One region of the Haemophilus sp. HN_Hi16 genome, then DNA from elsewhere that is predicted to be linked to it. Evidence: riboswitches for the same ligand, from Rfam matches in the RefSeq annotation. Region 1 holds a riboswitch; each other region holds the start of a gene.
The links. Region 1 has a riboswitch for thiamine pyrophosphate ahead of ACPT9C_RS05045 (ABC transporter substrate-binding protein). Riboswitches for the same ligand answer to the same signal wherever they lie in the genome.
Positions count from the first base shown of each region.

Region 2: linked by a shared signal. The riboswitch ahead of ACPT9C_RS02545 (ABC transporter ATP-binding protein) and the one ahead of ACPT9C_RS05045 (ABC transporter substrate-binding protein) in region 1 are both predicted to bind thiamine pyrophosphate.
Region 3: linked by a shared signal. The riboswitch ahead of thiB (thiamine ABC transporter substrate binding subunit) and the one ahead of ACPT9C_RS05045 (ABC transporter substrate-binding protein) in region 1 are both predicted to bind thiamine pyrophosphate.

Region 1 covers NZ_CP187500.1:1,014,691-1,024,640, forward strand. The annotation lists gene htpG (molecular chaperone HtpG) at 1-1,875, opposite strand, end outside; gene ACPT9C_RS05045 (ABC transporter substrate-binding protein) at 1,997-3,058, opposite strand; TPP riboswitch at 3,111-3,200, opposite strand; gene uvrD (DNA helicase II) at 3,321-5,495, shown strand; gene ACPT9C_RS05055 (ABC transporter permease subunit) at 5,588-6,589, shown strand; gene ACPT9C_RS05060 (ABC transporter permease subunit) at 6,604-7,491, shown strand; gene dppD (dipeptide ABC transporter ATP-binding protein) at 7,501-8,493, shown strand; gene ACPT9C_RS05070 (peptide ABC transporter ATP-binding protein) at 8,496-9,479, shown strand; gene ACPT9C_RS05075 (DNA ligase) at 9,508-9,950, opposite strand, start outside.
Region 2 covers NZ_CP187500.1:505,345-515,294, reverse strand. The annotation lists gene recO (DNA repair protein RecO) at 1-429, opposite strand, end outside; gene ACPT9C_RS02565 (MliC family protein) at 432-836, opposite strand; gene oapA (opacity-associated protein OapA) at 895-2,094, opposite strand; gene epmB (EF-P beta-lysylation protein EpmB) at 2,193-3,209, opposite strand; gene efp (elongation factor P) at 3,247-3,813, shown strand; TPP riboswitch at 4,019-4,107, shown strand; gene ACPT9C_RS02545 (ABC transporter ATP-binding protein) at 4,181-4,903, shown strand; gene ACPT9C_RS02540 (ABC transporter permease) at 4,900-5,637, shown strand; gene ACPT9C_RS02535 (ABC transporter substrate-binding protein) at 5,660-6,604, shown strand; gene tenA (thiaminase II) at 6,614-7,261, shown strand; gene thiM (hydroxyethylthiazole kinase) at 7,276-8,067, shown strand; gene thiD (bifunctional hydroxymethylpyrimidine kinase/phosphomethylpyrimidine kinase) at 8,060-8,869, shown strand; gene thiE (thiamine phosphate synthase) at 8,880-9,560, shown strand; gene ACPT9C_RS02510 (MFS transporter) at 9,544-9,950, shown strand, end outside.
Region 3 covers NZ_CP187500.1:1,932,512-1,942,461, forward strand. The annotation lists gene thiQ (thiamine ABC transporter ATP-binding protein) at 1-295, opposite strand, end outside; gene thiP (thiamine/thiamine pyrophosphate ABC transporter permease) at 279-1,895, opposite strand; gene thiB (thiamine ABC transporter substrate binding subunit) at 1,900-2,898, opposite strand; TPP riboswitch at 2,951-3,038, opposite strand; gene ACPT9C_RS09605 (helix-hairpin-helix domain-containing protein) at 3,145-3,492, opposite strand; gene ispH (4-hydroxy-3-methylbut-2-enyl diphosphate reductase) at 3,661-4,605, opposite strand; gene lspA (signal peptidase II) at 4,602-5,117, opposite strand; gene ACPT9C_RS09620 (phosphoethanolamine transferase) at 5,187-6,746, opposite strand; gene ACPT9C_RS09625 (SurA N-terminal domain-containing protein) at 6,834-8,702, opposite strand; gene mnmE (tRNA uridine-5-carboxymethylaminomethyl(34) synthesis GTPase MnmE) at 8,893-9,950, opposite strand, start outside.

The sequences.
Region 1 (9,950 bases):
TAACAACTTATTGATACGTTTAATAAACGCAGCTGGATTTTCCAAAGATCCGCGCTCTGCTAACATAGCTTGTTCAAGCAACAGTTCCACCCAATCAGCAAATTCAGTTTCATCTGCAATATCAGCCACTTTTTTCACTAAATAGTGTTCTGGATTCAGTTCAAATGTGTATTTTACTTCTGGTACAGGTTGCCCTGCGGCTGCAAACAATTTCGCCATTTGGGTCGTCATTTGATCGTTATCCGTAGAAACCACCGCTGGTGTATCCGTTAAATTGTGAGTTAAACGCACCGTTTTCACACGTTCGCCAAGCAAGTTTTTCACACGCTCAATAAAACTACCAAAGGCTTTATCTTGTTGTTTTTGTGTTTCAGATTCTTTATCCGCTAAATCGCCTAAATCCAAATCTGCTTTCGTGATACTTTGTAATTGTTTACCGTCAAATTCAGTTAAATAGCTTAACATCCATTCATCAATACGATCGGAAAGTAATAAAACCTCAATGCCTTTTTTATTGAATAATTCCAAGTGTGGGCTATTTTTCGCTGCAACATAACTATCCGCTGTAATGTAATAGATAGCTTTTTGCCCCTCTTTCATACGCAAGATGTAATCTTCTAAAGAGACAGTTTGCTCACTACCATCATTATGTGTCGAAGCAAAACGCAATAACTTTGCGATAGTTTCTTTGTTAGCAAAATCTTCTGCAGGGCCTTCTTTTAAGACTAAACCAAACTCTTTCCAGAATTTAAGATATTTTTCTGCATCATCTTTTGCTAATTTTTCTAGCATTTGTAATGAACGCTTAGTTAATGCTTTGCGTAGTGCAGCCGTAATTTTGTTATCCTGTAAAATTTCACGAGATACATTTAATGGCAAGTCATTACTATCGATTAAACCACGCATAAAACGTAGATAATTCGGCATAAATTGCTCAGCATCATCCATAATAAATACACGTTGAACATAAAGTTTTAAGCCGTGTTTATGTTCGCGATTAAATAAATCCCAAGGTGCTTTAGCTGGTACATAAAGCAAACTAGTATATGCTTGATTTCCTTCCACTTTGTTATGCGCCCAAGTCACAGGATCAACAAAATCATGGCTTAAGTGTTTGTAAAACGCTTTGTATTCCTCATCGGAAACATCATTTTTAGAACGCGTCCAAAGGGCATCAGATTTATTGATTTTTTCCCATTTTTCGCCGCACTCTTTGCCCTCATCATCGTATTCTTTCGTCAGCATTTCCACTGGCAAGCCAATATGGTCAGAATATTTACCAATAATTTCACGCAAACGCCATTCATTTAAAAATTCTTTTTCATCTTCACGTAAATGTAAAATCACATCTGTACCACGAGATTTTTTCTCAATATCCGCCACAGAATATTCGCCTTCGCCCGCAGATTCCCAAAGCACAGCTTTATCCGCCTCTTCGCCAGCCGCTCTAGTTTTTACAGTCACTTTATCTGCCACAATAAAAGCAGAATAAAAACCCACACCAAACTGCCCAATAAGCTGGCTATTTTTTGCTTGATCTTGGCCAAGTGCGGTTAAAAATTCTTTTGTTCCTGATTTTGCAATCGTCCCCAAATGATCGATGACTTGCTCACGAGTCATACCAATGCCGTTATCGCTAATTGTGATAGTGCCTTTATCCGCATCAAAGCTAACACGCACACGCAAGTCGCCATCGCCTTCATATAAAGCAGGGTTGGAAAGTGCTTTAAAGCGTAATTTATCTGCCGCATCAGAAGCATTAGAAATCAATTCACGTAAGAAAATTTCTTTGTTGGAATACAAAGAATGAATCATTAATTGGAGGAGTTGTTTGACTTCAGATTGGAAGCCACGAGTTTCTTGATTTTGTGACATAATTTTTTCCTTCATAAAGATAAAAATTGAACGTCACAGATATAAGAATAAAAAGAAAGATTTCAAGGGGAAAAGCAAAGTGCGGTGAATTTTCACCGCACTTTTATCAGGCTAACATCAATTACTCTTTTCTTTCCTTCACATTTTCAACCCAGCGTTCTATTAATCGTTTCGCCTCTTGATCCGAACCAAATTTGATGAAATCAATATCAAGTAGTTTAAGTTTTGCTGGCTCTGAAAGATGTGGATGCGCTTTGGCATGAATATTTGTTGGCAGTTGGTAAGAATCCGCCTCACGCCAATGAATTTCTTGGGCTTCAGCAGAAAGAACAAAATCGACAAAGCGTTTAGCATTCTCTAAATTGCGTCCATTTTTAATGATACTGACCGCCCCTAACGTATAGCCTATGCCTTCGCAAGGTAAAGTACCAATAACTGGCGCACCTTTATCCTTTTCACGCACATAAGTATGCATAAAACCAATATCAACAGCGGCTGCGCCCGTAGAAATATTAGCCGTTGCTAATCCAGTTTTCGTGTATTGAGCAATGTTTTTGTCAAGTTCTTTCAAATAAGCAAAGGCTTTATCTTCGCCCATAATTTCAATTAAAGTTGTAAGAATAGTGTAGCCAGTGCCCGATACTCGAGGATCTGGATATTGAATTAACCCTTTAAATTCTGGTTTTAATAAATCAGCATAACATTGAGGTTTCGCGATATTTTTTTCAGCTAGCAGTTTTTCATTCATCCCAATGCCAAGCTCCATAAGATAAATAATCGACGTAGTATCGCCACGTTGTTCCGTGAGCTTTTTGAATTGAGGCATAATTTCTTTTTGCAGAGGCGAACGATAAGTTTCTAACAAACCTGCATCTCGTGCTTGAAAGTGCGGTTCCAATGTACCGCCATACCACACGTCTGCTTGTGGATTTTCTTTTTCAGCTTTGATTTTGCCTAATACAGTCCCAGTGCTATTACGCACAAACTGAGTGTCCACATTATATTTTTTGCTAAAAGCGCGAGCGACTTTTTCACAAGTCGTGTTTTGGACGCTGCAATACAGCACTAATTTGCCTTCTGCTTGAGCAGGGGTTGATAAACTTAATCCTAATAAGCCGCAACCAAGCACGCTGGAAAGTGCGGTCAATTTAAAAGAATTTTTTAAAGAAAAAGAGAGTGTCATGATGCATCCTTACTTATATGAATACAGAAAAAAGTAAGTCAGCCCTTTAAGTAAGAAGGAGAGATTAGTTTCCTACGCCAGTGCTAACTGTTTCAGGTTCACGGGTATTTTCTCAGCGATGTCCGCACCCCGACTAACCGTGAATCAATATAAGTTGTAATACTATTTTTGTAAAGTCGGATAAGTTTATGATTTTCTTGATTGTGATATAAAAAAATTAGACTTATAATTCCTGTAAATTTGAACAGATAAAAATTTCATCATGGATATTTCTGAATTACTTGACGGACTTAACGATAAACAACGCAAAGCCGTAGCTGCTCCTCTTGGTAATCACTTAGTGCTAGCTGGTGCAGGCTCTGGTAAAACGCGCGTATTGACGCACCGTATCGCTTGGTTAATTGCGGTAGAAAATATTTCTGAAGGCAGTATTATGGCGGTAACGTTTACCAATAAAGCGGCAGCAGAAATGCGTCATCGTATTCAATCTACCCTTGCCAAACACGCACAACATCAATTATTTGGTATGTGGATTGGAACCTTTCATAGCATTGCCCATCGTTTATTGCGAGCCCACCATTTAGATGTAGGATTGCCACAGGATTTCCAAATTTTGGATTCAGAAGATCAACTTCGTTTAATTAAACGGTTATTAAAATTACATAATTTTGATGAGAAAGCTTTTCCGCCGAAACAGGCTTGTTGGTACATCAATAACAAAAAAGATGAAGGCTTGCGACCAAACGACATTGAAGATTTTAATGATCGTCAAGAACGTGAATGGATTAAAATTTATCAGATTTATCAAGACACTTGCGATCGCGCAGGATTAGTCGATTTTGCTGAATTATTAATTCGATCCTATGAATTATTTGAGAAAAAACCATTGATTTTGCAACGTTATCAACAACGTTTTCAGCATATTTTGGTAGATGAATTTCAAGACACCAATAAAATCCAATATAAATGGATCAAAATTCTCGCAGGAAAAACAGGCAAAGTAATGATTGTGGGCGATGATGATCAATCTATTTATGGCTGGCGTGGCGCACAAATTGAAAATATTCAAAAATTCTTGAAAGATTTCAAAGCAGAAACCATTCGTCTTGAACAAAACTATCGTTCTACCGCCAATATCCTAAACAGCGCAAATGAATTGATTGCAAACAATAGTGATCGTCTCGGTAAAAATTTATGGACAGAGGGTGAAAAAGGCGATCCCGTGGGCATCTATGCTGCCTTTAATGAATTAGACGAAGCAAAATTCGTTGCTTCACAAATTCAGGATTGGGTAGAAAATGGCGGAAAACTTGATGATTGCGCTGTACTTTATCGTAGTAATAGTCAATCACGGGTTATTGAAGAAGCCTTAATTCGTTGTCAAATTCCATATCGTATTTATGGCGGTATGCGTTTCTTTGAACGTCAAGAAATTAAAGATGCGTTAGCCTATCTTCGTTTGATTAATAATCGTCAAGATGATGCGGCTTTTGAGCGTGTAATTAATACGCCAACCCGTGGCATTGGCGACCGCACTTTAGATATATTGCGTAACTTAACACGCGAACGCCAAATTACCTTATGGCAAGCAGTACAAGTCGCAACACAAGAAAATATGTTGGCTGGACGAGCCTCAACAGTCTTATTACGTTTCCAAGAATTAATTAATTCATTACAACTTGATATCGCAGAAATGCCACTTTTCGCACAAACTGATTTTGTGATTAAACATTCGGGCTTATATGAAATGTATCAACAAGAAAAAGGCGAAAAAGGCGAAGTGCGTATTGAAAACTTGGAAGAATTAGTTACCGCAACCCGTGAATTTATTAAACCTAATGATGCGGAAGAAATGACCGAACTCACTGCCTTTTTAACTCACGCTTCCTTAGAAGCTGGCGAAGAACAAGCCTCTCCGCATCAATCCTGTGTAGAAATGATGACGTTACACTCTGCGAAAGGCTTAGAATTTCCTCGTGTATTTATGGTGGGCGTAGAAGAAGGATTATTCCCAAGTTTTCGTTCTTTTGAAGAACCCAGACGTTTAGAAGAAGAACGTCGTTTAGCTTATGTTGGTATTACTCGCGCGAAGAAAAAACTGACAATTTCTTATGCAGAAAGCCGTCGATTATATGCAAAAGAAGAACGTCATTTACCATCGCGTTTTATTGCAGAATTACCGCAAGAATGTATTCAAGAAATTCGTTTACGAGGGACAGTCACTCGAGCAATGAACCTTGCAAAAGTCGGGTCGGTATCCCCTGTAAGTAAAAATGAATGGAAAATGGGACAAAAAGTCAAACATGAAAAATTTGGTTTCGGCACAGTGATTAATGTTGAAGGTTCTGATAACAATACGCGTCTCCAAATTGCTTTCCAAGCACAAGGCATTAAATGGCTTATTGCGCATTTGGCAAAACTGGAAAAAGTGCGGTAGAATCCAGAAGCGTTTTATTTTTTACCGATGAATTTTTTTTTGAAAAGTGCGGTGGATTTTTACCGCACTTTTATTGTCTATTGAGTGCTGGAATGTTTAAATTTGTTTTCAAACGTATCTTAATGGTGATCCCTACTTTTATTGCCATTACTTTTATTACCTTTGCCCTTGTGCATTTTATTCCTGGTGATCCTGTGGAAATTATGATGGGGGAACGTGGCTTAACGCCAGAAGCACATCAACAAATGATGCATCAATTAGGCTTAGATCTTCCTTTATACCAACAATATTTCAATTACATCGGGAATGTGTTGCAGGGGGATTTCGGTGCATCGTTCCGCACTCAACAACCTGTTCTTAGTGAATTTTTTACGCTTTTTCCTGCTACCGCTGAATTAGCATTTTTTGCGTTATTTTGGTCATTATTAGGCGGCGTTATTTTAGGCACAATTGCCGCAGTAAAAAAAGACAGTTGGATTTCTCACACGGTTACAGTAGCATCGCTCACAGGTTATTCTATGCCAATTTTCTGGTGGGGTTTAATTTTAATTTTATATGTTTCGCCACAACTTGGTTTACCGCAAGGCGGACGTTTAGATAATGAATTTTGGATCGATACACCAACAGGATTTATGCTTATTGATAGCTGGCTTTCAGGTGTTTCTGGTGCTTTTGAAAATGCAGTGAAATCTCTAATTCTTCCTGCCATCGTATTAGGCACAGTTCCTCTTGCCATTATTACTCGTATGACACGCTCTGCGATGTTGGAAGTATTAGGCGAAGATTACATTCGCACGGCAAAAGCAAAAGGTTTAAGCTATACTCGAATTGTTATTGTTCACGCATTGCGTAATGCGTTAATTCCTGTTGTTACTGTAGTGGGATTAATTGTAGGTCAATTGCTTTCTGGTGCAGTTCTCACCGAAACCATTTTCTCTTGGCCAGGAATTGGAAAATGGATTATTGATGCTATTCAAGCCCGTGATTATCCAGTATTACAAGGTTCTGTACTGATTATTGCGACGATTATTATTGTGGTAAATTTAACCGTCGATTTACTTTACGGCGTGGTCAATCCGCGTATCCGTCATTAATTGTGGGAGAAATTATGTCTGACACGCCTTCAACTTTCGCGCCGAAAACGCCCTTGCAAGAATTTTGGTTTTACTTCAAACAAAATCGTGGTGCGCTAATTGGCTTAATCTTTATTTTACTGGTTGCCTTAATCAGCATTCTCGCGCCTTATATTGCGCCTTTTGATCCAACGGAGCAAAATCGTACCGCACTTTTACTGCCTCCCGCTTGGTATGAGGGCGGCAATCCTGCCTATTTACTCGGGACAGATGATATTGGGCGAGATATTCTTTCGCGCATCATTTACGGAACACGAATTTCCGTCTTTGCGGGATTTGTCATCGTATTGCTATCCTGTGCCTTTGGCACCAGTCTTGGCTTGATTTCTGGCTATTATGGCGGCGTGCTAGATACAATTATCATTCGCCTAATTGATATTATGCTCGCGATTCCAAACTTGCTTTTGACGATTGTGGTCGTCTCTATTTTAGAGCCATCACTCGCCAACGCCACTTTAGCTATCGCCGTTGTGTCAATTCCTAGCTATGTGCGTTTAACTCGAGCAGCCGTGATAAATGAAAAAAATCGTGATTATGTGACTTCATCTAAAGTGGCTGGTGCAGGTATTTTACGCCTCATGTTTATTGTGATTTTACCAAACTGTTTAGCCCCTTTAATTGTGCAAATGACAATGGGTATTTCTAATGCGATCTTAGAACTCGCGACACTTGGTTTCTTAGGCATTGGGGCAAAACCGCCAACACCAGAACTTGGCACAATGCTTTCAGAAGCACGTGGTTTTATGCAAGCGGCAAACTGGTTGGTTACAATTCCCGGTTTAGTGATTTTATCTTTGGTATTAGCTTTCAACTTAATGGGCGATGGCTTGCGTGATGCCCTTGATCCAAAACTCAAACAATAGGAAAACAGAATGGCATTATTAGACGTAAAAGAACTTTCTGTTCACTTTGGCGATAAAAAAACGCCATTTAAAGCAGTGGATCGTATCAGCTATCAAGTTGCACAAGGCGAAGTGCTTGGCATTGTGGGAGAATCGGGATCAGGGAAATCTGTTAGCTCTCTCGCAATTATGGGATTAATTGATCATCCTGGGCGTGTATCGGCAGAATCCTTGCAATTTGAAAACACAAATTTACTTACTTTAGATCATAAAGCCAAACGTCAGCTTATTGGTGCTGATGTTGCGATGATTTTCCAAGATCCGATGACAAGTTTAAATCCAGCTTATACTGTGGGTTTCCAAATTATGGAAGCGTTAAAAACTCACGAGGGTGGCACAAAAAAGGCGAGAAAAGACCGCACTTTAGAGCTTTTAAGATTGGTTGGTATTCCAGATCCTGAATCTCGAATGAATGTTTATCCCCATCAGCTTTCTGGCGGTATGAGCCAACGTGTGATGATTGCGATGGCAATTGCCTGCAGACCTAAATTATTGATTGCTGACGAGCCAACCACCGCATTGGACGTGACTATTCAAGCACAAATTATGGAACTCTTACTTGAATTACAAAAGAAAGAATGTATGTCCCTAATTTTGATTACTCACGATCTAGCACTTGTGGCAGAAGCGGCTGATCGAATTATCGTGATGTATGCTGGACAAATCGTTGAAGAAGGCACCGCAAAAGATATTTTCCGCGATCCAAAACATCCTTACACGCAAGCCTTGTTACGTTCATTACCAGAATTTGCAGAAGGAAAATCTCGCTTAGCGTCATTACAAGGTGTAGTACCTGGAAAATACGATCGCCCAACAGGCTGCTTATTAAATCCTCGTTGCCCTTATGCCACTGAATACTGCCGCCAAGTTGAACCTCTATTGCATCAGATCGGTTCGCGTAAAGTAAAATGCCATACTCCGCTGAACGAGCAAGGCAATCCCGTTGAATATCAAGGAGCTTAATAATGACGAATGAAATAAAAGAAAATGCGCCATTATTAAATGCGATTGGCTTAAAAAAATATTACCCTGTAAAAAAAGGCTTGTTTGCAAAAACACAGCAAGTAAAAGCCTTAGACGGTGTCTCTTTTCAGCTTGAACGTGGTAAAACTTTAGCTGTCGTGGGGGAATCTGGTTGTGGAAAATCAACGCTAGGACGTTTACTAACCATGATTGAACAACCAACCGAAGGCGAGCTGTATTACAAAGGGCATAATTTTTTAGAAAATGATTCTGAAACAAAAGCACTACGTCGTAAAAAAATTCAGATTGTTTTCCAAAACCCTTATGCGTCATTAAATCCACGTAAAAAGATTGGTTCAATTTTGGAAGAACCATTAATTATCAACACAAAACTTTCCGCCAAAGAACGGCGAGAAAAAGTTTTATCGATGATGGAAAAAGTGGGATTGCGAGCTGAATTTTATGACCGTTATCCCCATATGTTTTCAGGTGGACAACGCCAACGCATCGCCATTGCACGTGGTTTAATGTTAAATCCTGATGTTGTCGTTGCCGATGAACCTGTTTCTGCATTGGATGTTTCCGTGCGTGCGCAAGTACTGAATTTAATGATGGATTTACAAGATGAATTAGGCTTGTCTTACGTGTTCATTTCACACGATCTTTCTGTGGTAGAACATATCGCTGATGAAGTGATGGTAATGTATCTAGGTCGTTGTGTCGAAAAAGGAACAACAGAGCAAATCTTCTCTAATCCTCAACATCCTTATACCAAAGCGTTACTTTCAGCGACACCACGTTTGTCGCCAAACTTGCGCCGTGAACGTATAAAGCTGACGGGCGAATTGCCAAGTCCGATTAATCCGCCCAAAGGCTGTGCATTTAATCCTCGTTGTTGGAAAGCGACAGAAAAATGCCGTGAAAATCAACCGCACTTAGAGCAACATACTGATGGCAAATTAATCGCTTGTTTCCATATTGATTAAATTCATTTTGTCAGACTAATAAATAGGCTCATTTTTTCTCTCGCCAATAGGTTGCAAATCGAGGTTTTCCATTATTCGTAAGACCTCGATATTTATAAGTAATCACAGATCCTATCGGAGGGGGATTTTCTCGTTCGTTTAAGTTAAAACCCGAACCGATTTTAAATTCTCCCCGATGATTTTTACAAGTTAAAGCACCCATCACATTTTCAAATTGTCCTTTGCCTTTATGGTGTGCAATGACTGTACATTCTTCATCTCGTGCTGTTTTTAATTTTAAAATTTGTGAGCTTCGCTTACGTTCATAAGGAGCATTGGGGTTGCGTACAACAACGCCCTCGCCTTGCAAATTTTCGACTTGTGCAAGAAATTGATATAAATGGGTTTTATCTTTAACAGGAATTTGCTCAATAATTTCAATATAAGTTGTGGGATATTCAACTAAATACGCTTTCAATTTAGCTAAACGCT
Region 2 (9,950 bases), 510 kb from region 1:
ACCAAGAATTTGTAAAAGTTGAAATTCAAAAAGACGCAATGTTGGCTCAACGTTGGTTTCCGTTGCCAAGCCTGTTAAGCATTTTAAATAATGTTGAAACAGCGCAGGATTTGGCGTTTCAGACTCAATAACACGAGTGAGTAATTCATTTACATAAAAGCCACTATAAAGGGCGATTTGTTGTAAAGGCAGTGTAATTGCGGCGGGTTCAGCTTTGGTAAGGGTTTTCAATGCGTTTTTTCCCGTCCAACGCAATAATAAAGGTGTGAAAGGTTGCAAAACCGATTTCCAAGATGAACGCTTTGCGCGCGCCCCTTTTGCAATGACTGTTAAACGCCCACTTTCTTCAGTGAATAAATCAACTAAAAGGCTCGTTTCACTGTAAGGGCGGCGATGCAAAACAAAACCACGTTGAAGTTCGCTTTGCACGATTATTGTCCAGATAAGCGTTCACTTGTTTGTGAAACACATTGCGTTGCTAAAATTTCGCCGAGATTTGTTTTTAGCGTACTAAAATCATCACGCTCTTGCCACATCCAACGAATATTAGCGTAATTTTTACCACGTTCAGAAATCATTAAGGTGAGTTTTTCTGATACGCCTTGAAAAGTGACAGTGACATAATGCAAATTTTTTTTGTATTTTTTATGCGTGGCGTGTACAACTCGAACAACTTTATCATCTTGACATAAATATCGGTCAGCTTCGCCTTTTTGTAAGGCTTTATCCACTTTTTCTACTTGCATTTTTTGCGCTTGGGGCGTTGTCACATTCGTATTTTGCGTACAGCCAGCCAGCAAAAGTGCGGTAAAAATAAGAGATGTTTTTTTCAACATAAATCCTACCTTGAGAAAAGAATTTAAAAAGAAAAAAGGCGATTACTCGCCCAAAAAATTATTTTTTATATCGATAAGAACCATCAGACTGACGAACAAAACGCGCGCCATTGGATAAACGCATTTCATTTACTCGCCCTTGATTATTCACAGATACCGTTACTTTATCGCCAGATTTAAAGCTACTTAAAACATTTCCCGCCCCTGCCGCTTTGCTCATTGCGTTTACATCGGAAATATTAAGTTGATTATCACGGAAGACTTGCATCAGTGAAACACCTTTCGGCACAGTTAATGTTTTTGCAGAAAGGCGAGAGGCTGTAGATTTACTCACAGGTTTTGCATCAACGATTTGAACTTTCTTTTCTTTTTTATCTTGAACAGGTTTGGCTTCAACAATCGGTGCTTTTCCTGCTGTTTCAGCGACGTTTTGTTCCGTTGCTTTTGATGGAGCCTGTGCTTTCTCCGCCACTTTCACTTCTTTTTTCGCGGTATCTTTATGCGCAACTTGTGGCTCTACCGCTTTTTTCATCGGCTGAACAGGCACAGTTGGTTTTGGCTGTTCTGTTTGCGTTTGTGCAGGTTGCATTTGAGGCTGTTCCGCTTGAGCTGCTTGCATAGGTGCAACAGATGCCGCAGCCATTTCATTTGGCATTTGATTTTGTGCAGGAGGGTTATCTAAAATCGTGGTTTCAACTGGTTGATTTTGATCTAACGATTGGAACTGCACAGGAATTTCATTACTGTTAGATTGAGTGAAAGACTCAACGGTGTCAGAACTTGGTTTTAATGCAAAGAAAATAATCAATAAAATAACCAACACAAAAATAGCCATAAATAAACGACGATGTTTTGCTGGCAATACTTGTAATACTTTCCATTTTTCTGGTTGAGCTAAAATAGGTTTTTCAGCCTTTTCGACGGTTTCATCAGCGTTATTTTCAGCATTGATTTCTTCATCAACCGCAGAAATATTTTCTTCTGTGGAATTTGTTTGAAGAACAGGCTCTTGTTCCGTTCTCAATGTTTCGCTAGAAATAAAAGGTGTGCTTTCTTGAGCAGGAGTATGCCCAAAAGTGGGTTCTTTACGTTGCTGAAAGTTAGTTTGCACGTGATTTTTTTTGGTAAACAACCCTTTTGCTTTACCTAAAATTGATGAACTTGGCTGAACTGCTTTCTTTGGTGTAATCGGCTCTGCTTGATTAAGTCCTAAATCTAATTCATTTTGGGATGACGATCCGTTTTGATGTTGATTCATAGAACCCCCTAGAGTACGCATAATGTCTGTTATTGAGATTAACCAGAAAATTGAAGCCACTAAAGTGTGGCAAAAAATTATGCGTATTTTATCGGATCTTATTCTGCGTATAAAGTCTTATTTGGCTCGCCCGCAATTTCTCGTGCAAGTTTAGGAACAAGATAGCCAGAAGTCAGAGATTGCAAGGTTTTATAGATTTGCATAGCTTCAATATCGCTAATCAGAAAATGGCTCGCCCCTTGCACTTTATCCAGCAAATGCAAGTAATAAGGCAAAATGCCTGTTTGGAAAAGTTTATCACTCAATATTTTTAGAATTTGTGCATCATCATTCACGCCTTTTAGTAAAACGGATTGATTCAAAAGCGTGACATTCACGGCGTTTAATTTTTGCATCGCATTAGTAAAAATTTGATCAATTTCATTCGGATGATTAATGTGTGTCACCATCACTTTTTGCAAAGGAGTTTCTGCTAATAAAGTGCAAAATTCATCAGTAATTCGTTGCGGAATGACAACAGGCAAACGGGTGTGAATACGCAAACGTTGTAAGTGCGGTATGTTTTCCAAATGTTTTATTAGCCACGCTAATTCGTGATCTTTCGCCATTAAAGGATCGCCACCTGAAAAAATCACTTCTTCAATTTCAGAATGTGCTGCAATGTAATCTAATGCCAGCTGCCAGCTTTTTTTATTTCCTGGATTTTCATCGTAAGGAAAATGTCGGCGAAAACAATAACGACAATTTACTGCACAACCGCCTTTTGCCATAAAGAGCAAGCGATTTCTATATTTATGAAGAATATTTGGCACCGCATTGGCATTTTTTTCTTCTAAGGGATCTGTACTAAATCCCTCCGCTTGCACAAATTCTAAATCAGAGCACATCACTTGCAAGAAAAGGGGATCTTGCGGATTGCCTTTTTCCATTTTATCAATAAAAGGTTGTGGCACGCGGAGCGAAAAAAGTTTCCGCGCAGCAATAGATTGCTCAAAATCATCTTCTGGTAAATTTAAGGCTTTTAGCAATAATTTAGGATCTGAAATGGCATTTTTTAGAATTGTGAGCCAATTTTGTTCTTCTCTAATGACGGGTTCTTGGGTTAAAATACGCACTTTTCAAACCATCTCTCATTTTTAGGATATTTCAAATATGGCCACATATACTACCAGTGATTTCAAACCGGGTCTAAAATTTATGCAAGACGGCGAGCCTTGTGTAATCGTTGAAAATGAATTTGTAAAACCAGGTAAAGGTCAAGCATTCACTCGTACTCGTATTCGTAAATTAATTTCAGGCAAAGTATTAGACGTAAACTTTAAATCTGGCACCTCAGTTGAAGCGGCTGATGTTATGGATCTTAACTTAACTTATTCATACAAAGACGATGCGTTTTGGTATTTCATGCACCCAGAAACATTTGAACAGTACTCTGCAGATGCAAAAGCTGTAGGCGATGCAGAAAAATGGTTATTAGACCAAGCAGATTGTATCGTGACTTTATGGAATGGCGCGCCAATTACTGTTACTCCACCAAACTTTGTTGAATTAGAAATCGTCGATACAGACCCAGGCTTAAAAGGCGATACCGCAGGCACTGGCGGTAAACCCGCAACATTAAGCACTGGTGCAGTAGTAAAAGTACCTCTTTTCGTTCAAATCGGCGAAGTAATCAGAGTTGATACCCGCTCTGGCGAATACGTCTCTCGCGTAAAATAATCATTTAGATAAAAAAGTGCGGTTAATTTCTGCGATATATTATGTTGTAGTAATAAAAAGCACTGAAATTCATTCAATAAAAATGCCTTTCTGTTCATAAATAGGAAAGGCATTTTTTATAAATTTAGTTTTTCTAAAAAATCATAAACCAAAGCCAATAAAATTCAGCCTTGTTTTATTTTTCATTACAGTATAGAATTTTTCCCACTTTTAGTCGGGGTGCCGAAAGGCTGAGATGATACCCGTGAACCTGAAACAGTTAGCACTGACGTAGGAAACTAATATGCCAATAAATCCATTTTCTTTTCATTCCATTTCTTATCCTTTCTTTTTTATTACGCATTCCCTTTAATCATTGAGGCGAGCGATGGTGCGTATTCAAGATTTGAGTCTTGCATTTAATGGGCAAACGTTATTTGAGCATCTTAATTTAACCCTGTTGCCGAACGAATGGGTAAGCTTGTTGGGCAGTTCAGGCGTGGGAAAATCGACACTTTTGCGACTACTGGCGGGCATTGAAACGCAAGGCGTGGTGCAGGGGAAAATCCTAGTTGAACCGACAATTCGTATTGCGTGGTTGCCTCAAAAAGAGACGCTTTATCCGTGGCTATCAATTGTCGATAACGTGCAATTGCAAGCGGTCTTATTTGGGCGAAAATCTGCAAAAACCACTGAAAAAGCTAAAATGTTGCTTGAAAAAGTGGGAATGGCAGCACATTGGCACAAGCCTTGTTCGCAACTTTCAGGCGGGCAAAAACAGCGGGTTGCCTTGGCACGCACCTTAATGCAAGAGGCAGATTTGATTTTGCTAGATGAGCCTTTTTCCGCTCTTGATGCCATCAGTCGCCATCAACTTCAAGATTTAGCCCTTGAACTGCTCGAAGATAAATCAGTGCTGCTCGTAACCCACGATCCGCAAGAGGCGTTGCGACTAAGCCATCGTATTTTTGTACTGCGTTCGCCTGAAACTCATCAAACAGCATTATCGGCGGTAATTTTGCCCGAAGGTAACGCCCCGCGTGAGTTGCATCAAGCCAATTTATGGGCGTTGCAGCAGCAATTATTGAGAGAATTAGGGGGCGAACAATGAAAATTCGCCTACTTAAACCGCTTTTAATTGTAGGTGTGTTGTTGATGCTCTGGCAAATGGTTGCAACCTTGGGCAGCTTCCCACACTACATTTTTCCCTCACCGCAAGCTGTAGGGCAGCAGTTGTTCACACACGCTGAGCTGCTTTGGCAACATACGCAAGTCACGTTGTTAGAAATCTGCTTAGGACTGTTGTTAGGCTTTCTGTTTGGGTTGATTTCGGCGTTGTTGCTCTCATTTTCTCGTCAAATTTCTGCCGTGTTATTGCCGATTTTGGTCATTTCGCAAGCGATTCCTGTGTTTGCTATCGCACCGTTGTTGGTGTTGTGGTTTGGCTATGGAATGGCATCCAAAATTGTGATGTCGGTGCTGATTATCTACTTCCCCGTCACGGCAGCTTGTTATGATGGACTACGCAACACCCCACAAGCGTGGCTCGATCTGGCGAAAACCTTTAACATTTCCCCCTTGCGTTTATTACTTAAAGTGCGATTACCTGCGGCTTTACCTGCTTTTGCTTCGGGCTTGCGTATTGCCGTTTCGGTTGCCCCGATTGGTGCGGTGGTGGGCGAATGGGTAGGTTCGTCTGAAGGGTTGGGGTATTTGATGATTCACGCCAATGCCCGAATGCAAGTCGATTTAATGTTTGCTGCCTTACTAATTTTAGTGTCAATTTCACTCTGTTTATATTTCAGTATTGATAGGCTATTACATCGTTTTATTTGGTCTGTTTAACTTTTCATTAAAGGAGAAAAAAATGAAGACAGTCATCCGTTATTTCAGCTTTGTAATGGGGCTAATGCTCACGCTTCCTAGCTTTGCAAAAGAGAAAATCAGCGTAATGCTAGATTGGTATGTAAACCCCGATCACGCAGCCATCATTGTGGCACAGCAGAAAGGTTTTTTTGAGAAAAATAACCTTGAGGTTAATATTATTGAACCTGCTGATCCAGCATTACCGCCGAAATTAGCGGCGGCAGGAAAAGTTGATTTAGCCGTGAGTTATCAGCCTCAGCTTTATCAACAAGTGGCAGAAGGCTTACCCTTAGTACGAGTGGGTTCACTGATTTCAAATCCATTAAATAGCGTAGTGGTGCTAAAAAAGAGTAATTTGAAAACCCTTGCTGATTTAAAAGGTAAAAAAGTGGGGTATTCTGTCAGCGGTTTTGAAGATGGATTGCTTGAGACAATGCTTCATTCTATTGGTTTAAGCAATAAAGATGTGGAATTAGTGAATGTAAATTGGTCCCTTTCGCCCTCCCTTTTAACTGGACAAGTGGATGCTGTGATTGGTGCATTTCGTAATTTTGAACTCAATCAGCTTGCTTTAGAAAAGCAAGAAGGTATCGCATTCTTCCCTGAACAATATGGCGTGCCTGCTTATGATGAATTGATTTTAGTAGCGAACAAAAACAATATTGCCTCTAAAAAAATTTCCGCTTTTTTAACCGCACTTGAACAAGCTACAACCTACCTACAAAACAACCCAAATGACGCATGGCAAGCCTTTGTCAGCTATAAACCGAATGAACTCAACACGCCATTAAACCAACTAGCGTGGAAAGACACGCTCCCCTTCTTAGCCAATAAACCTCGTCAATTGGATGCCAAACGTTATCAACAAATGGCGGAATTTATGCATCAAAAAGGCTTGATTCCAAAAGCACTTGAATTGAAAGACTATGCTGTCGAATTACAGTAAGGGAAAATGATGATCAACCAACTAATTCAGCAAGCGCAACCTTATTGGAAGCAATATGTTGAGCATGAATTTGTGCAACAGCTCGCAAAAGGTACGCTGCCAAAAGCTTGTTTTCAACACTATTTGAAGCAGGATTACCTCTATCTGTTCCACTATAGTCGAGCCTTTGCTTTGGGTGTATATAAAGCAAAAAATTTTGCGGAAATGGAAATTCCTCGCAAAACCTTAGAGATTCTTTGCCAAGAAATTCAACTACATTTAAATTATTGCCGCCAATGGGGCATTAGCGAACAAGAGATTTTTGCTACTCAAGAAAGTGCCGCTTGTATTGCTTATACCCGCTATTTGCTTGATTGCGGCATGACGGGCGGTTTAGCTGAGCTTTATGCAGCCGTGACCCCTTGTGCTTTGGGTTACGCACAAGTCGCCCGCTACATCACAGAAAATTATCCAAAACTACCAAGCAATCCTTATCAAACGTGGATTGATACCTATGCGAGCGAGGAATTTCAACAATCCGCCCAAGAAACCGTTGATTTTCTTACCGCACTTTGCAAACCGCTAAACCCAAGCCAACTTGCCGAGATTCAACAGATTTTCACCACCGCAACCAGAATGGAAATTGCGTTCTGGCAAATGGGGTTGGATTTGGCTTAACAACAGGAGACAAAATGAAATCCATCTATCTATCCAAAATCCGTGAGCAGAATCCGCTCATTCATAACATCACCAACATTGTGGCAGCGAATTTTAGTGCCAATGGCTTGTTAGCATTGGGGGCTTCGCCATTGATGTCGGCGAATGTCGAAGAAATGCAGGAAGTACCGAAAATCAGTCAAGCGTTGGTCATTAATATCGGCACGCTGATTGGAAAGGAGCGAGAGGCGATGTTATTAGCGGGCAAAACCGCGAATGCGGTTGGGATTCCTGTGGTGTTAGATCCTGTTGGTGTGGGGGCAACGAGCTATCGCCGTGAGACCATTCGTGAGCTTTTAGCCGAGGTAAAATTTGCTCTGATTCGTGGCAATGCAGGTGAACTGGCTGCGATTGCAGGAGAAGCATGGCAGGCAAAAGGTGTAGATGCAGGGCAAGGCGAAGTGGATTTAAAAGCCGTTGCCGAGAAAGTGGCTCAACGCCATGGCTGTACGGTGTTGATTAGCGGAGTGGTGGATATTGTCAGCGATGGCACACAAACTGCGACCATTCACAACGGCACGCCATTGTTCCCGAAAGTCACGGCTTCGGGGTGTCTGTTGAGTGCCGTGTGTGCGGCTTTTTTAGCGGTAAGTGAAGGGAATTATTTTTCTGCGACATTAGAAGCCTGTGTAGCATACACCATTGCAGGCGAGTGTGCGGCGCAAGGCTTAACCACACAAGTGGGACAGTTCCAAATCCGTTTGTTGGACGAGCTTGCTGCACTTTCCCCTGAAACCATTGGACAAAGAGGGCGCATTAATGAGTAATGTGAAACAAGTTTTAACCATCGCAGGGTCAGACAGTGGCGGTGGTGCAGGCATTCAAGCGGATCTTAAAACCTTCCAAATGCGCGGCGTGTTTGGTACATCCGTAATTACAGCAGTTACGGCACAAAACACACTTGGCGTATTTGATATTCACCCTATTCCACTGAAAACAATTCAAGCGCAACTGGAAGCGGTCAAAAATGATTTCCAGATTGCAAGTTGCAAAATTGGTATGTTAGGCAATGCAGAAATTATTGAATGCGTGGCCGATTTTCTTGCTGATAAACCATTCGGCACGCTGGTGCTAGACCCAGTGATGATCGCCAAAGGTGGGGCACCGTTATTGCAACAGCAAGCGGTGAGTGCGTTAAGCCAAAAATTGCTGCTGTTGGCAGACGTGATTACACCGAACATTCCCGAAACGGAAGCGTTAACGGGGATTGCGATTGTGGACGACACCAGTATTCAACAAGCCGCAAAAGCCTTGCAAAAACAGGGAGCGAAGAATGTGATTATTAAGGGTGGACATTCGCTCAATTCGCAAAGTGAGCTGTGCCAAGATTGGATCCTTTTACAAAACGGCGAATATTTCGCTTTGCAAAGTCCACGTTTTGATACGCCTCATACGCACGGCACAGGCTGCACCTTTTCTGCCTGTTTAACCGCTGAATTGGCGAAAGGTGAACCGTTGCAAAGTGCGGTAAAAACAGCGAAAAATTTTATTACCGCTGCGATTTCTCACCCGTTGAATATTGGTCAAGGACACGGACCGACAAATCATTGGGCTTACAGTCGCCTTTAAGGATTGAAAGATGAAAAATATTCAAAAAATCTTACCGCTTTACTTTGTGGCAGGCACGCAAGATTGCCGTCATTTGGGCGAGAACTTGTCAGAAAATTTATTATTCGTGCTAAAACAAGCGTTAGAAGGCGGGATTACCTGCTTTCAATTTCGGGATAAAGGCAAATTTTCGTTAGAACATACGCCTTCAGTACAGAAGGAATTGGCGATTAATTGTCGTGATTTGTGCCGTGAATATGGCGTACCGTTTATTGTGGATGATAATGTTGATTTAGCATTGGAAATCGAGGCGGATGGTATTCACGTTGGGCAAAGCGACATGCCAGTGCAAGAGATTCGAGCTAAAACAGATAAACCGCTGATTATTGGTTGGTCGGTGAATCGTTTAGATGAGGCGAATATTGGGGAAAATTTAGCGGAAATTGATTATTTTGGAATTGGCCCGATTTTTCCAACGCAATCAAAAGAGAATCCGAAGCCAACGCTAGGAATGGCGTTTATTCAAACTTTGCGAAATGCGGGCATAACTAAACCGCTTGTGGCAATTGGTGGAGTGAAGTTAGCTCACGTTAAAACCTTACGAGAATTTGGTGCGGACGGTGTGGCAGTAATTACAGCCATCAGCCAAGCAGAAAATGTTAAAGCAGCAACAAAAGCATTACGGGAGGCAAGCGATGAATACGCAAAATAGTCTAAAACAGGTTGCGACGGCAACGATGGTCGGCACAGCAATTGAATATTTCGATAACTACATTTACGCAATGGCAGCGGTATTGGTATTTAACCATCAATTCTTCCATGCCGCAGATCCACTTTCAGGGCAGATTGCGGCACTTTCCACTTTAGCACTCACTTTTATTGCTCGTCCTTTGGGAGCAATATTGTTCGGGCATTTCGGTGACCGTTTCGGGCGGAAAAATACCTTTGTGATGAGCTTGCTGTTGATGGGCGTTTCCACTGTGGTTATTGGTTTGTTGCCAACCTATGACAGCATCGGTATTTGGGCGACAATTTTGCTCTGTTTGTGTCGCATCGGGCAAGGTATCGGTTTAGGCGGAGAGTGGGGCGGTGCAGCGTTAGT
Region 3 (9,950 bases), 920 kb from region 1:
AGGGTTTTATTCCTAAGGCAAGATTTTGTTGTACAGTCAAATGGGGAAATAAGTTATTTTCTTGAAATAGCATAGAAACAGGACGCTCGTAAGGCGCACTACGCGTATGATTTTTATCGTTTAACCAAATTTCTCCTTGAGCAGGAAATTCAAACCCAGCAATTAAATTCAATAAAGTACTTTTCCCCGCGCCACTTTCGCCAATAATTGCAACACGTTCGCCAGCATTTACGCTCAAATTAAAGCACATCGGTAAGGTTTTATCATTCAAAATCACATTATTTAGATAAATCATCGGCATCCCTATATGTGTGAATAAAGGCAAACAATATGCCACAAAGCAATAATAAAATCCCTGCGGTTACAGCTGCATCTTGATTACGATAATTCCCTAGCTGCTGATATAACAAATGCGGTAGAGAAGTAAACTCTTGATTGCCAAATAACGCAATCGCCGTAAAATCGCCGAGAGATAACGCTAAACCTAAAGCAAAAGCATAACGCAGCGGTGCGCGCAAGGTTTTCCATTCAATCAGATAAAAACGTTGCCAACCCACAATTCCTAGACTATTACACAGATTTTCGTAATAACGCATATTGTTATGAAAAGGTGCGCTTAAAATACGTAAAACAAAAGGCATTGCACTTAAGGCATTACAAAACACAACGATGATAAACAAATCAATATTGGAAAAATCACGATCTTGTAATAATAAAAACAACCCCATCGCAAGTACTAAAATCGGGATGGCTAAAATTACCATTCCAGCATTAATAATAAATTGCGATATTTTTTGATAATTCAACCATTCTAAACGGCGTGATAAAAGCAATAAGGCAATTGCCATCGTTAATGCAAGTAATGCGGACAAGGGTGCGATAGAAAGTGAATAGCCTAAGGCACGCCATAGCTGAGAATTATGCCAAACTGTGAGTAAATTTGATGAACTCAATGCGCTAATAAGAATATTCAATACTGGAGAAAAAAGGAAAAAGACAAAAACAAGTAAAACCAAAATATGGAAAATTTTGACCGCACTTTTAGGTTTCTCAAACCAAATATTACTATTGCTCAAACCATTTTGATTAGAAGGCGAAAAACGCGATGTTAAGCTAAATAAAACCAAGCAAAATACAAATTGCAACATAGCAAAAAGTGCTGCTTTCGGCAGATCAAATTCAAATAAAATCGCTTGGTAGATTGCTGTTTCTAATGTTGTATATTGAGGCCCACCACCTAGCGTAAGAACAACGGTAAAACTGGTAAAACACAGCATAAAAATCAAGCTAAATGTGGGCAAACATTGCTGACGAAAAACAGGCCACTCCACCAATTTAACGAATTGCCAACCTTGTAAATTAAGCTGGGCTGCAAGCTGACGTTGCTGATAAGGGATACTTTGCAAACTTTGTAAGAAAAGCTGTGCTGCCAGTGGAATATTGAAAAAAAGGTGGGCAATTAAAATTCCCGACAGTCCGTAAATATGCCCCTGCCACGACATTCCAAAAAGATTAGCAAACCAAGCTAACCAACCGCTTGAACCATAAATACCGATCAAACCAAAAATTGCCACTAAAGCAGGTAAGACAAAAGTTAGCGACATTAATTTTAACAACCACTTTTTTCCAAAAAATGGCTTATAAAATAATGCCCGAGCGAGAAGTAAACCAAAGAAAATAGATAAAACGGTAGAAAGTAAAGCTTGCCCAAAACTGAAAAGAATCAGATGCTGTAGATAATCATCAGTAAACCAAGCTCGCCATTGTAATTCATCGCCCAATGTAAAGATTGAACTTAACGCACTTCCATAAAAAAGCGTAATCACGCCGATGACAACAACGCCGCCCACATAATGACGCAGGCGGAATTGTGGATGATGAAATAACGACAGCATCAAATTATTTTGTTAATGTAGTTTGCCAAGTGCTGATCCAATTTTTTAACTGCTCAGGATTCACTGTTGGATTAATTGGTGTTTGCATTTTTTGTTGAACTTTAAGCGCATCAAAGTGCGGTTCAATTTCGCCTTGAATAACTGGCAACATAATATTGGCTGTCACAATATGTTTTTGTGCTGTAGGCGAAATTAAAAATGCCATAAAATCATCCGCACATTGATTTGGATGGTTGGCAACTCTTGCCGCTAATTCTACTTGAGTAATATGCCCTTCCGCAAAATCTGTCGCCGCATAATTATCTTTTTTCTCAAAAAGTTGATGATAAAGTGGCGATGTGCTGTAACTTAATACTAAATCCGCTTCGCCTTTTAAGAATGCACCGTAAGTATCTGACCAGCCTTTACCCACTGTTACCGTATGCTTATCTAAATTTTTCCAAGCAGATTGAATTTTATCTTCAGGATAAATTACATTCATCCAAACCAATAAACCACGTCCCACACTGCTGGTGCGAGGATCTTGATAAATCACACGAAGATCTTGGCGTTCAACCAATTCTTTCAAACTTTTCGGTGGGTTTTGTAATTTGGTTTTATCATACACAAAAGCATAGTTACCGAAGTCGAAAGGCAAGAAGGTCTTATTTGTCCATTTTGTTGGTAAATCAAGCGGAGTTAAATCCACGTTATTTGGTGCAAAAATACCTGTTTTTTCAGCTTGTTCTAAAACAAAGTTATCTAAACCTAGCACAATATCCGCTTTGGTTTTCTTCCCTTCCAAACGAACACGGTTAAGTAACACACCACCGCTTTCAAAAGGCGTAAAATTAATCGCACATTGTGGATGGGCTTTTTCAAAATCTTGTTTTACTTTTGGCCCCGCACCCCATTCAGAAGTGAAAGAATCGTAGCTATATACGTTCACACTTTGCTGTGATTGTGCTAATGCTGCAGTGGAAAAAAGTGCGGTAGAAATTAAGGTTAATTTAAGAAGGTTCATTATTACATCCTTATTTATGATTAAAAGGCAGCAATAATGACGAAAAGGAGATAAGGCTATATTCCTAGTTTCCTACGTCAGTATTAACTGTTTCAGGTTCACGGGTATGATCTCAGCGTATTGCACCCCGACTAGGCTTGCTAGTGTATTAAAATTTACTCAAGTTGCCAACGGCTTTTTAATGTATTCTGTGTGTAAAGAATAAAAAAGCCCTGTGAAACAGGGCATTCATTGGAGGTTAGAAAATTAAAAGATTATACGATCACGATTTTTCTCTAGTGTTGCTTTGCCAATTCCTTGTACTTCTAAAAGCTGTTCTACATTAGTAAAATTACCGTGTTTTTCACGATATTGCACAATAGCTTCCGCTTTTTTCGCACCAATGCCAGTTAGGGATTTTTGAATTTCACTGGCAGTTGCTATGTTAATATTCAATTTATCTCCCATCATAGCTGGTGCTACTTGTGAATCCGTTTGAGTGGTCACAACAGCTTGAGTTGTTTGCTCAACCACCTTGTTTTCAGCAAAAGTGGAACCAGCTGCAAGTGACCCACACAATACAACCGAAGTGAATAATGTTTTCATTAATTTCATAGAGGTTTCCTTATAATATGAATCGTTGATCAACAATCAACACACCTATTTTTTCCTGCCTTGCAAAAACCCTCAAGAAACTGACCGCACTTTTGCGATCTCGATCGCAAAAATTCTTAATTTGAATGAAAAAACAAAGGGCTTATCATTTACGACAAGCCCTTAATATTAATTAACTTCTTTTATTCTCAGCTCTTTTGGCACCTCAAAGAACATATTTTCTTCTAAACCTTGCAGCTCTTCTATAGTATCCGCACCAAACTCTTTTAAGCGGGAAATAATCGATTGAACTAATTCTTCGGGTGCAGACGCGCCAGCTGTAATCCCTATGGTTTTTACATCATTAAACCAATCATCTTGAATATCGGAAGGATCATCAAGAAGCTGTGATTTAATCCCCATTCGAGACGCCAATTCAGCTAAACGATTTGAATTTGATGAGTTTTTAGACCCCACAACCAACACTAAATCTGATAATTTAGCCAATTCTCGCACCGCTTCTTGACGATTGGTTGTCGCATAACAAATATCGTTTTTATGTGGCCCTTGAATAGCGGGATATTTTTCCTTTAATGCAGCAATAGTTTCTGCTGTATCATCTAGCGATAAAGTGGTTTGCGTCATAAAGGTTAAATCATCATTGTCTTGCATTGGCAAACGTGCAATATCTTCTACTTTTTCAATCAAGAAAATTCCGCCATCTTCATTACTATACTGCCCCATTGTGCCTTCAACTTCAGGGTGTCCTTTATGTCCAATCAAAATCGCTTTTGTTCCCTTTCGACTTGCACGAGCAACTTGCATATGCACTTTGGTCACCAAAGGACAGGTTGCATCAAATACTTTGAGATTGCGGTCTTTCGCTTCTTGTCGAACGGCTTGAGATACACCGTGCGCAGAAAAAATCACGATCGCACCATCAGGTACCTCGCTTAATTCTTCCACGAAGATCGCACCACGATCACGCAATCCGTTCACAACAAATCGGTTATGCACCACTTCATGACGAACATAAATCGGTGCGCCATGAATTTCTAAGGCGAGTTCAACAATACTAATAGCACGGTCTACACCGGCACAGAATCCTCGTGGATTGGCTAAAATTATCTTCATTTCTGACCGCACTTTTCTACTTGTTTATCTTGTACTTTTTTCTTTTCGCTCTTAAACGCATCCAATGCTAACAACCCTGCACCAATACAAATGGCAATATCGGCGATATTAAACACTGGATAATGATAAATATCCCAATAGAAATCAAAGAAATCCACGACGAAACCATTGTAAGCGCGATCTGCCATATTCGCTAATGCACCACCAATAATCAGTGCATAAGCAGAATTTTGGATTTTTTGTTCGGCATTATTTTTTGCTAAAAAATAAACCAACATGCCTGAAATAGCCAATGCCAACAAAATAAAGAAATATTGTTGCCAGCCACTATGATCTGCCAAGAAACTAAATGCTGCGCCATAATTGCGAACATAAGTCAGGTTAAAAACAGGCAGCACATTAACACTTTCATACAAATCAAATTTTTGTACCACAATGTATTTAGTGAGCAAATCAACCACAAAAGCGACCGCACTTAACCATAAAAACGAAAGCCCTGATTTTTTGGACATACTATTTCCCTTTTAAAAAAATTCCGCTCATTCTAGCACAAGCCGATAAATGATAAAGCACGATCTCATTTACTGAACGGCTTCTGGTAATTTTGCTGGATCATCAGCCAACTCTTTAACATTTACAACGTTATTCCAATCAAATACCTTAATTTCCTGTTTTTCAGGATGGAAGAAATCCACGCCTTGTAAATGTTTTTCCTTAATTCCCATCCAATCAGCAAAACCATAAACAAAATTAAATGCCGATTGTGGCATTTTTATTTTTTCTAGCTTTTTACTATCACTCGAAAACATAACGAAAGGAATTTCATAATTTTGTTTATAAAGATTATTTGGATGCAATGATAAACCTTCAGAATCCTCATAATGAGCAAGCCCATGATCAGAAAAGTAAATCACCGAATAGGGTTCATTTTGCGATACTAACTGCGAATTTAATTTTTCTAAAAACTGATCCGTATATTTAATCGATTCTAAATAACAAGACATAGATTGATTAATAAAATAATTTTTAACCTCGTACGGAAGACGCTCACAAAAGGCTGGATGTGAGCCCATTAAATGAATCACAATTAATTTTGGATTCGTAATATTTTCTTTTAAGGCTTTATCTAATACAGGCAACATTTCATCGTCATAAACTTTTTTAGAGTTATAACCTAACGGCTTCATAAAAATCGTTTCATCTGCACTTTGACCAATACGAGAGGCCATCGTATCAAATTCCCCAATTTTGCCTTGATTAGAAATCCAATAAGTTTTCACGCCCGCTTTTTTGGCTAAAGAAATAATATTATCCGTATAAACCGTTTCCCCTTTTTCTGCTCGATATAGGGTGTGTTGTAAAGACGGTTGCGTATTCGGTGCTGCAGAATAATAATTTTCAAAAACTGTGCCTTTCACACGCTCTAAAAATGGCGTAGTTTTCAGTGGAAAGCCATATAACGACATATAATCTTTTCGCATACTTTCACCAATAATTAAAATATAATTTTTATATTTTGGCGTAAAAGATTGAATATCCCATTGAGACGGCGCATTAACGGATTGATTTAGAAAATCTCGTTGTTCTAAATACAGATCATTCATTCGATCAAATTCAGAATAAAAAAGAACGGGATAAAAACGGAATTTATAGGCGTAGTTCCAATTAGAAAATTGATTATAAGAAAAAACTAATAATAGGCTGATAACAACCATATTTAGCCATTTAAATGCTTGTTGTTTAACATAAAAACTTAATTTCATTAAAGCAACAAATAAAATGATATAACTAACTTGAAATAAAAATATCCAAAAAGGAATGGTTGTGTAATATTCTAAGGTTTCATTAATATTCGTTTCATAAACAGAAGCGATAATCCCCAAAGATGGAATTCCATAGAAAAAACCAGCAGAGCAATAAAATAGCGCACTGAGGAATAATACAGTAATTAATATTCGCCCAAGCCAAGGGGTAAAATAAAAAGAAATCGCCGTGATAACAAATAAAATTGCGTAATCTGAAACGGGAATATTCTCACTTAATACATTGCCTAATCCCATATTGGTAAATATGGAAAAGAGAAACAATAAAAAATAAAACCATATTGTTTTGGAATGAATTATTTTTTTCCCGAACATCATTAACTTCCTTTTGCACAAAAGTAAAAAAGTGCGGTGAAATTTACCGCACTTTTGAGCAAAATTTATCTCAAATTATCATTTAACCTGTTATTGTTGCACTTCATCATCTTGATTGATGAAAGAGTCATTTACCTCAATTTTCGCTCTCTCACGTAATCCCTGTATTAACTGAAGTTGTAATTCAGATTGATGACTACGCAATAATTGCATACCAAATTGCGACAATTCTTTTTCACTTAAACTGCTTTGTTCAACCTTATTCAAGGCAACAACAACCACATCGCCATTTGAATTATGCACCACTTGATAAAGAGCTTCATTTGATTTTGGTTTAGCAATTGAAAATATACCATTTGTTAAAATAGGATCTTTATTTTCACTTAACGTAAAAGTCTGCTCACTTGAGAAATTAATGCCATCTATTTTTGATTCAGGGTTTTCACTTAATTTTTTCACTGCTTGTTGTGCTTTTTCATTAAGCACATTCTCAGCTTTCTGACGTTTTAAGAAAGTTTCAATATCTATTTTAGCCTCTTCTAAACTTTTTACGCCCTCTGCTTTGCGATCTAACACACGTACAATAATTGTGTGATAATCGCCTACATTAATTGGTTCAGAATTCATACCAACATTCGTAGTATCTGATTCAAATATTGTGTAAATAACATTAGGGAAATTTAATCCAGCTGGCACATTTTGACGAGAAAAATATCCGCTCTCTTGAACCTTAACACCTGCTGCTTGTGCTGCAGTATTAAGAGACTTACTGTCTTCAAAAGCCTTATCACTCGCTTGTTTTTCTAAAGAAAAATAACGACTCTCCATCAAAGATTTACGAACTAAATCTGCAATTTGAGCTTTCACATTCTCTAAACTTTGCGCTTTACGTTCTTGTACTAACACAATATGGTAATTGCCGTCCACATTGATTGGTTGGCTATATTGCCCTACCTGCAATGCAGCTGCGGCATCTTCAAAGGCTTTTGGTAATTCATTCGCATTTACCCAGCCTAAATCCCCGCCATTCTCGCCAGAAATTTTATCCAAAGATTTCGTTTTAGCGACATCAGCGAAATTTGCCCCTTTCTGTAATTCCTCATAAGCCACTTTCGCATCTTGTTCATTTGCAAATTGAATATGTGCTAAACGCTGAGTCATAAATTGTGCTTTATTATCTTGATAATATTGTGCAATTTCTATATCTGTAACTTGAAGATTTTTACTTATGTTATCTGCAGAAAGATCAATATACTGAACTTTAACCTGCTCTGGCTGAACAAAAGATTTTTGATTAGCTTCATAATAAGTTTTGATTTCATCATCAGATACTGATTGTTTTGCCATTTCATCTGCAAGAGATAAAGTTGCTAAACGAGCTAAACGCTTTTGAAAGAAAATTTCTGCACTATTTTTTACTTGAGCAGGAACAATAAATTCACTGTTAGCAACGCCATTTTGTATTTGTTCAAGAGGTAACGAAGCACGTAAAATTGAAGCGTAACCATCTGACGTTAAATGATTTTGTTGTAATATTCGTTGATAAACAGAATTATCAAATTTACCCTTTACTTGAAAATTAGGATCAGTCACGATTGCACGTTTAATCATTTCATCACTCACGCCTAATTTTAATTCTTTAACATATTGGCGAAGTAATTCTTGATCAATCATTAGATTAACGATGTTTTGACGAAGTGCGGTAACAAATTCAGGAGAATCGGACTGACCCATAAACGCCTCTCCCTCACGTTGTGCGCGTATTTCAAATTCTTGATTATAGCGATTTAAAAAATCTTGTTGAGAAATCACTTCGCCGTTCACTTTTGCCGCATAAGTATCATTTGAGCTAAAAAGATAGCCAGACATTCCACCAACTAAAAACGATACAGTAATCAAACCTAAGATAAATTTAGAAATCTTTGAGTTTGTTAAATTGTGCATTTTTTCAATTAACATTCTATAACCCTTGTTATAAATATAAAATTTTCCCGATTATAATCTAAACGTAAAAAATTAGCATCTTAAAAAGTGAAAACACCTAGTTCGTAAAGCAAGCTAATACTAATTTCTGTCAACAAGACCCTACCAAATATTGCCGCTTTTGATTTGAATTTTTGCCCAAGAAAATGACCGCACTTTATCCTTCCTATTTTCCAATGCAGAAAGAGCTAAAAATATTACCGAGTAAATCATCAGATGTGAATTGACCCGTAATTTCACTTAAATAGCTTTGAACTAAGCGTAATTCTTCCGCTAAAAGTTCTCCCGCGTGAAATTCAGTAAGTTGAACCAAACCGATTTGTAAATGCTCTGCGGCTTTCTCAAGTGCATCTAAATGACGACGACGAGCTAAAAATCCCCCTTCGATACCTGTTTGAAAACCCATTGCTTGTTTCAAATGCTCACGTAAAAGTTTTACACCATCATGCGTTTGAGCAGAAAGACTAATAATTTGATAACCACCCTGTTCGCTTTCACTTGCTTGTTCGCCATTTAAATCAATTTTGTTTCTAACAATAGTAACTGGCAAGGTTGAGGGTAATTTTGCTAAAAATTCTGACCGCACTTTGGTTAAATCTACACTTTCAGGATCGCTACTATCTAACATCAAAATAATACGATCGGCTTGCTCAATCTCTGTCCAAGCACGAGAAATCCCAATTCGCTCCACTTCATCGGTTGCATCTCGAAGACCTGCGGTATCAATAATATGCAATGGCATACCATCAATATGAATATGCTCACGCAATACATCACGGGTTGTACCTGCAATATCCGTAACGATAGCCGCTTCGCGACCAGCAAGTGCATTAAGCAAACTCGATTTGCCTGCATTCGGACGACCGGCAATCACGACTTTCATACCTTCACGTAAAATAGAACCTTGTTTAGCTTCAGAACGAACATTTTCTAGCTGATTAATAATACCACGTAAGTTTGCTTCAATTTTTCCATCCGCCAAGAAATCAATTTCCTCATCAGGAAAATCAATGCTTGCTTCCACATAAGTACGTAAATAAATCACAGAATCAACCAATTCATTTACTTTTTTAGAAAACTCGCCTTGTAAGGATTTCAATGCTGAGCGTGCCGCTTGTTCTGATGTTGCATCAATTAAATCTGCAATGGCCTCTGCTTGGGCAAGATCAAATTTATCATTCAAAAAAGCTTGTTCAGAAAACTCGCCTGGTCTCGCCAAACGGA